One region of the Kitasatospora sp. NPDC024654 genome, then DNA from elsewhere that is predicted to be linked to it. Evidence: riboswitches for the same ligand, from Rfam matches in the RefSeq annotation. Region 1 holds a riboswitch; the other holds the start of a gene.
The links. A riboswitch is a leader RNA that binds a small molecule or an ion and turns the genes downstream of it on or off. The one in region 1 is predicted to bind cyclic di-AMP.

Region 1 (3,626 bases):
TCGGTTCGCCACCCGGCCGGCCGAGCCGCGGACGCTCACGGTCATGCCGCTGAGCGGCGGCGACCGGCTGCGGCGCCGCCTCGCCCAGGCCGCCCACCGCTAGTCCAGCTCCGGCCCGGCGCCGGTACCCGCCTCGTCCGGCCCGTCGTCAGGCCGTCCGCCATCAGCACAGTCAGGGGAGAACGACCCACATGAGCACCTTCGATCCCACCGCGCAGGGTGTGCCCGCCGACGCGATGCGGCGGCTGGCCGAGCTGGAGCCCGGCAAGCCCGGCTCGATCTTCACCAGCGACCTGTCGGTCAACGAGTTCCTGCTGGTCCGGGAGGCCGGGTTCCAGCCGATCGGCCTGGTCCTGGGCAGCTCGATCTACCACGTCGGGATCCAGCTCGGGCGCTGGGGCAAGAACCAGGAACTGGAGACGCTCAGCCAGGCGATGTACCACGCGCGGGAGCTGGCGATGACCCGGATGGAGGCCGAGGCCGCCCAGCTGGGTGCGGACGGCATCGTCGGGGTCCGGCTGAGCGTGGAGGCCCGGGAGTTCGGCTCGGACATCGCGGAGTTCATCGCGATCGGCACCGCCGTCAAGGCGGACCAGCCCGCGCCCGGCGGCACCAGCTGGCGCAACAACAAGGGCCTGCCGTTCACCTCCGACCTGTCCGGCCAGGACTTCTGGACGCTGATCCGGGCCGGCTACGCGCCGCTCGGCATGACCATGGGCACCTGCGTCTACCACATCGCGCACCAGAAGATGGGCTCGGTCTTCTCCAACATCGGCAAGAACGTGGAGATCGAGCAGTACACCCAGGCGCTCTACGACGCCCGTGAGCTGGCGATGGCGCGGATGCAGGCGGAGGCGGAGGAGCTGCACGCGGAGGGCATCGTCGGTGTCCAGCTGAACGCCCACAACCACCGCTGGGGCGGGCACACCACCGAGTTCTTCGCGATCGGGACGGCGGTGCGGCCGCTCCGCGCCGACCACGAGATCGAGCGGCCCACCATGGTGCTGAGCCTGGACGGCTGACGCCGTAGGCTGCTGGACCGGCGGGGCGGCCTGTTGTGGCAGCCCTGCCGGTGGCGCGGCGGGACCTGCCCGCCGTGTGCCGGACGAACCGTCAACCGATCGTCAAGCGATCGCATCGAGGAGCGACATGACCGACCACGGCGAGCTCGAACCGGCTCCGGAGGACCCGGGCTCGATCGACCTGCTCGCGGCCGCCCTCCGCCGGGACGCCGCCGACCTGGAGGTCTACACCCAGGTGCTGACCGGCGCGCTCGCGGACGCGCTGCCGGCCGACGCGGTGGCGGTCGAGCGCAAGCGCAGCATGGGCGACCGGGTGGCCGGCCGGCCCGGGCGGATCGAGCGGATCGAGGTCTCGATGGAGGACCAGCGGCTGATTCTCAGCGTGGCGCACGGACGGCCGGCGGGTGAGGTGTGCCGGGTGGTCCGGGGCGTGGTGCTGTCACGGCGGCCGGTGCCGCTCGACGAGTGGGCCCGCGAGCTGGCGGCGGCCGTGACGGCGCGGGCCCGGTCGGACGCCCGGGCCCGCGCGGCGTTGGAGCGGCTGATCCTCGGCGACTGAGCCGGCGTCCGACCGTTCGATGGCGGGCTTAAACGTGATACAGGTCACACAAGTTGTACAATCACCCCCGGCCCACATACGGTGCTTCTCGTTCGTTCCCATACGAACCCCGTTTCCCGGAACGCCGAATCCTGCCGCCGGACGGAACGGGCACGCGCAGAGCACCACGGCAGGGGCGGGGGACCCAAGGTAAGTCGCCTCACCCGGAGTTGATCCGGGCGGGGCTAGGGGTGAAGTCGCGCCTTTCGCGCGGCCGGGCAACTCCAGCCCGAATCCGACAGCTCACCTCGCAGGCGTGGGAGAGGAACCACGCTTCATGATGTCCTTCAACGGCCGTCCCACCCTGCCCAGCCGCAACACCCTCAAGCGCGTCGTCGCGGCCGCCGTGGTGGCCGGTGCCGGTGCCGGTATCACCGTCGCCGCCGCGGGTGGCGCCACCGCGCAGACCGCGCCTTCCTCTCCGTCCGCCGGGTCGGCCTCCGCGCAGTACACCGTGGTCAGCGGCGACTGGCTGTCGAAGATCGCCACCGCGCACAACGTCCAGGGTGGCTGGCAGAAGCTGTACGCCCTGAACAAGTCCGTGCTGACCAAGGGTCCGGACGTGCTCTTCCCCGGCCAGAAGCTGACCCTGACCGGCAGCCTGCCGACCTCCGGCGCGCAGCAGCAGGCCCCGGCCGCCGCCAAGCCCGCTCCGCAGCCGTCCACCGCCCCGGCCGCCAGCACCCAGGGCACCGGCCAGTCGACGACGGTCGCCAACGCGCCGGCCGGTGGCCAGGTCACCGCCGTCCCGGTCGCCGCCCCGGCCGCGAACACCCCGGCCAGCCTGCAGGCGCTGGCCGCGACCATCGTTCCGGCCGACCAGCTGGCCTCGTTCGACCAGATCATCACCCACGAGAGCGGCTGGAACGTCACCGCGACCAACCCGTCCTCGGGTGCCTACGGCCTGCCGCAGGCGCTGCCCGGCAGCAAGATGGCCTCGGCCGGCGCCGACTGGCAGACCAACCCGGCCACCCAGATGCGCTGGGCGCTGCAGTACATGAACACCACCTACGGCAGCCCGAACGACGCGTGGGCCTTCTGGCAGATCCACCACGCCTACTGAGCCACCGCGTCAAGCGCTGGCGTAGGCCGATGACCAGGCCTGCCGAGCAGGTCTGACCGGCGGATCCGCCCCCCAGGGATCCGCCGGCGAGGGCCGGTCGGCCGGCCCGCTGGATCCGGTCCACTGATCGGGACCGTCCAGCGGGGCCGTCGACTCCCTCCGTCGATCGGGAAACCGTGTGCCGGCCTGTCCGGCGGGCCTGCGGGTCCGCCCGGCCACGGGCCACCGGTCGCCACTCGGGGCCCGGTTCGCCGTCGTGCGAGCCGGGCCCCGCGGTCGTTCCCGGGCTCGGTGCCGCCGGGCCGGCGGGTCGAGGCGGCGTCAGTCCGCTTGGCCGTAGCGGACCAGGTACTCGGCGAGCCGGGCGACGTCCTCGTCCGACCACTCGGTGAAGCGCTCGGTGAAGGACTGCCGGCGCTGCTGGTAGGCGTCCCGCAGCAGGGCCAGGCCGGCCTCGGTGGGTCGCAGGATCTGGCCGCGGTGGTCCTCGGGGTCGGTCTCCCGGCGCAGCAGGCCGAGCTTCTCCAGCGAACCGACCTGACGGCTGACCGTCGACTTGTCAAGCATGAAGTAGGAGGCCAGGTCGGCCGCCCGGCAGCCGCCGCGCTCGTACATCAGGTCGAGCATGCTGTAGGTGACCAGCGAGAGGTCGGGGTGCAACTGGGAGGCCTTGTGCCGGGCTCGCCGGGCGAAGGCGGTCAGCTCACGCTGGATGATCTCGATCGACGCGTCTCGGCCGGTCACGGCTGCTCCTAGCTCTCGGTTGTGCGCTACAACTGTACGGGCCGGGCGGCCCTGCCACCGGAAGCCCTCGGCCGCACGCCGCCGTCACCCACTCCGGTGACCGTGGCGCCGGCCTTTCGTCACAGCCGGTAACCTGTCGACGACTGATCGGGGCGGCCCTGGGCGGGGCTGACGTACTGTCACGGGGGTGCGCGTGGAC
Region 2 (3,626 bases), on a different contig from region 1:
CGATCTGGTTCACCTTCACCAGCAGCGCGTTGGCGGTGCCGGTCGCGATGCCCTTGGCCAGGCGGGCCGGGTTGGTCACGAACAGGTCGTCACCGACCAGCTGCACCTTGGCGCCCAGCTCGTCGGTGAGGGCCTTCCAGCCCTCCCAGTCCGACTCGTCCAGCGGGTCCTCGATGGAGACCAGCGGGTAGTTGGCGACCAGGTCGGCGTAGTAGGCGCCGAGCTCGGCGGAGGAGAGCGCCTTGCCCTCGAACTGGTAGGCGCCGTCCTTGTAGAACTCGGAGGAGGCGACGTCCAGGGCGAGCGCGACGTCCTTGCCCGGGGTGTAGCCGGCCTTCTTGATGGCCTCGACGATCAGGTCGAGCGCCTCGCGGTTGCTGTCCAGGTTCGGCGCGAAGCCGCCCTCGTCGCCGAGGCCGGTGGAGAGACCGCGCTCCTTCAGCACGCCCTTGAGCGTGTGGTAGACCTCGACGCCCCAGCGGACGGCCTCGGAGAAGGACTCCGCGCCGATCGGGGCGATCATGAACTCCTGGATGTCGACGTTGGAGTCCGCGTGCGAGCCGCCGTTGAGGATGTTCATCATCGGGACCGGCAGGACGTGCGCGTTCGGGCCGCCCAGGTAGCGGAACAGCGGCAGGTCGCTGGCCTCGGAGGCGGCGTGCGCCACGGCGAGCGAGACGCCCAGGATGGCGTTGGCGCCGAGCGAGGACTTGTCGGGGGTGGCGTCCAGGTCCAGCATCGCCTGGTCGATCAGCCGCTGCTCGGTCGCGTCGTAGCCGACCAGCTCCGGGCCGATCTGCTCGATCACGGCGAGGACGGCCTTCTCGACACCCTTGCCGAAGTAGCGGTTCTTGTCGCCGTCGCGCAGCTCCAGGGCCTCGAAGGCACCGGTGGAGGCGCCGGACGGAACAGCGGCACGGCCGGTGCTGCCGTCGTCGAGGCCGACCTCGACCTCGACCGTGGGGTTGCCGCGGGAGTCGAGGATCTCGCGGGCTACGACGACATCAATGGACGGCACGAGGCATCTCCTATGCGGAAGCGGTCCGGGGGACGTGGAACGGGTCGTACGACCAGAGCCTAACCGCACCCACCGGTCCGGCCGCCCGGACCTGGCTCCCCGTCTCGGCGTGTGGCCGGACTACCGGTCGGTAGTTCACCCGAATGCGCGTGCGGGGCAACCTGATCGCCCCGCACGCGCCGCCCGGCTCAGCCGAGGTGCAGCACCTGACCGGGCATGATCAGGTCCGGGTCGCCGCCGATCGTGCCGTGGTTGCCGTCGTAGAGCGCCTGCCAGCCGCCCTGGAGGTGCTGGGCCTGGGCGATCATGGAGAGCGTGTCGCCGGGACGCACGGTGTAGTCGTGGCCCGAGCCGGTGCCCTGCGCGGCGGCGGGGGCGGCGGCCGGCGCCGCCGGGGCGGCCGGGGCCTGCGCGGACACGCCGGCGTACTGGTCGTAGACGCTCTGGTGGCTGGTCCAGTGCCAGCCACCGTCCTTCTGGTACCAGAAGACCTTGGCGGCCGGGTCCCAGCCGGCCTTGCCCTGGAAGACCGGGCCGCTCTGCTGCGGCTGGGCCTGCGGCGCCTGACCGTGCGACTGGGCCTGCGGCGCGGCCTTGGTGCGGGCGGCCGGCGCGGACGAGCCCGACGACGAGGTGTCGACCGCGGCGGGGGCGCCACCGGCGGTCAGGCCGGCCTTGACCGAGCAGACCGGCCAGGCGCCCGGTCCCTGGTCGGCCAGCACCTTCTCGGCGACGGAGATCTGCTGGGACCGGGTGGCCTGGTTGGCCTGCGGGGCGTACTGGGTGCCGCCGTACGCGGCCCAGGTGGAGGAGGTGAACTGCAGGCCGCCGTAGAACCCGTTGCCGGTGTTGATGCTCCAGTTGCCGGTGCTCTCGCAGTCCGCGACCTTGTCCCAGACCGATGCGGTGGCGGCGTGCGCGCCGGTCGCGGTGAGCAGCGGCATCGCCAGTCCGACCCCGGCCACGCCGGCTGCGGCGATGGCCTTCTCGGTATTGGTGCGACGACGATGACGGCCTGTTCCGGTGAGCAGCATGAAGGTTTCCCTCTCCGCACGCCTGCGAGGTGAGCTGTCGGGTTCGGACCGGGAGGTGGCCCGGCCGTCCGTCCGGATCGCTCCGGCGGGCGGCTTCACCCCTAGCCGTGGGGAACGGCGGAAATACCTGGGTCCCCCGCCCCTGCCCAGGGTGTGGTCGGTGTCCCGATGGCGCGGCGGGCAGGATTCGGCGTTCCGCGCACGGGGTCCGCAGCTGCGAACTCCACGGAGAGTAGACAGATGGGCAGACCAATCACAAGCTCATATCGCGTACATCACATGAAAATTACGGACCGTCATGGATCGCCTACCAACGACGGGCATATGTCCGCATTGATGGGCATTCATATTCGGTCGCACCAGGGCGAATCCGACACGCCGTCAGCCCTCGGCCGTGAACGCCACCGGGAGTTCCCGCAGGCCACGCATGATCAGTCCGCCGCGCCAACGCAACTCGGCCGGATCCGCCGAGAGCTGAATGTCCGGCAATCGGGTCAGCAGCGTGGCCAGCGCGATCTGCCCCTCCAGCCGGGCCAGCGGGGCGCCGATGCAGTAGTGGATCCCGTGACCGAAACCCAGGTGCGGGTTGTCCGTCCGGGCCAGGTCCAGGGTGTTCTCGGCGGCGAACCGCGCCGGGTCCCGGTCGGCCGCCGCGAGCACCACCAACACCGGGTCACCGGTCGCGATCCGCACCCCGCCGATGGTCAGCGGTTCGGTGGCGAACCGCCAGGTGGCCAGCTCCACCGGGCCGTCGTAGCGCAACAGCTCCTCGACGCCGGTGGTCAGCAGCCCCCGCTCACCGCGGGCGAGCGCGCCCTGCAGCAGCGCCCGCTGCTCCGGGTTGCGGAGCAGCGCGTAGGTGCCGTTGCCGATCAGGTTGACGGTGGTCTCGAAGCCGGCGAAGAGCAGGATGAAGGCCATCGCGGCGGCCTCGTTCTCGGTGAGGTGCTCGCCGTGGTCGCTGGCCCGGATCAGACCGGAGATCAGGTCGTCGCCCAGGTCGGCCCGCTTGCGGTGGATCAGCTCGGCCAGGTACGTCCGCATCCGCTTCACGGCACGGGCCACCCCGCCGCGCGGGCCGCCGCCGTGGCGGATCATCATCCCGGCCCAGTCCCGGAAGTCGTCCTGGTCCTCGGCCGGCACGCCGAGCAGGTCGCAGATCGCGTAGATGGGGAGCGGGAAGGCGAACTCGTGGATCAGGTCGGCCGAGCCGCGGGCGGCGAAGGAGTCGATCAGCCGGTCGGTCAGCTGCTGCACCCGGGGTTCGAAGGCGGCCACCCGACGCGGGGTGAAGGCCTTGGAGACCAGCCGACGCAGCCGGGTGTGGTCCGGCGGGTCGATGTTCAGCAGATGGGTCATCAGGTCGGCGCTGCGCTCGCCGGGGATGCCGACCCGCCCGGTGCGGTGGGCCTGCTCGCTGTGGTGCGCCGGGTTCTTGGAGAGTCGGCCGTCCGCCAGCGCCTGCCGGGCGTCCGCGTACCGGGTCACCAGCCAGGCATCCACCCCGCTGGGCAGGGTGGTCCGGTGCACGGGGGCGTGCGTTCGCAGCCAGGCGTACGCCGGATAGGGGTCGG

Region 2: another riboswitch for cyclic di-AMP. It lies ahead of ACZ38L_RS12765 (transglycosylase family protein); the one in region 1 lies ahead of ACZ38L_RS15415 (LysM peptidoglycan-binding domain-containing protein).

What each region holds. Positions count from the first base shown of each region.
Region 1 covers NZ_JBVHLF010000021.1:52,420-56,045, forward strand. Annotated here, with positions in the region: gene ACZ38L_RS15400 (heavy metal-binding domain-containing protein) at 1-103, shown strand, start outside; gene ACZ38L_RS15405 (heavy metal-binding domain-containing protein) at 192-1,022, shown strand; gene ACZ38L_RS15410 (hypothetical protein) at 1,150-1,581, shown strand; cyclic di-AMP (ydaO/yuaA leader) riboswitch at 1,767-1,892, shown strand; gene ACZ38L_RS15415 (LysM peptidoglycan-binding domain-containing protein) at 1,898-2,683, shown strand; gene ACZ38L_RS15420 (MarR family winged helix-turn-helix transcriptional regulator) at 3,005-3,427, opposite strand; gene ACZ38L_RS15425 (NACHT and WD repeat domain-containing protein) at 3,615-3,626, shown strand, end outside.
Region 2 covers NZ_JBVHLF010000016.1:50,923-54,548, reverse strand. Annotated here, with positions in the region: gene eno (phosphopyruvate hydratase) at 1-1,018, opposite strand, end outside; gene ACZ38L_RS12765 (transglycosylase family protein) at 1,207-2,052, opposite strand; cyclic di-AMP (ydaO/yuaA leader) riboswitch at 2,058-2,221, opposite strand; gene ACZ38L_RS12760 (cytochrome P450 family protein) at 2,434-3,626, opposite strand, start outside.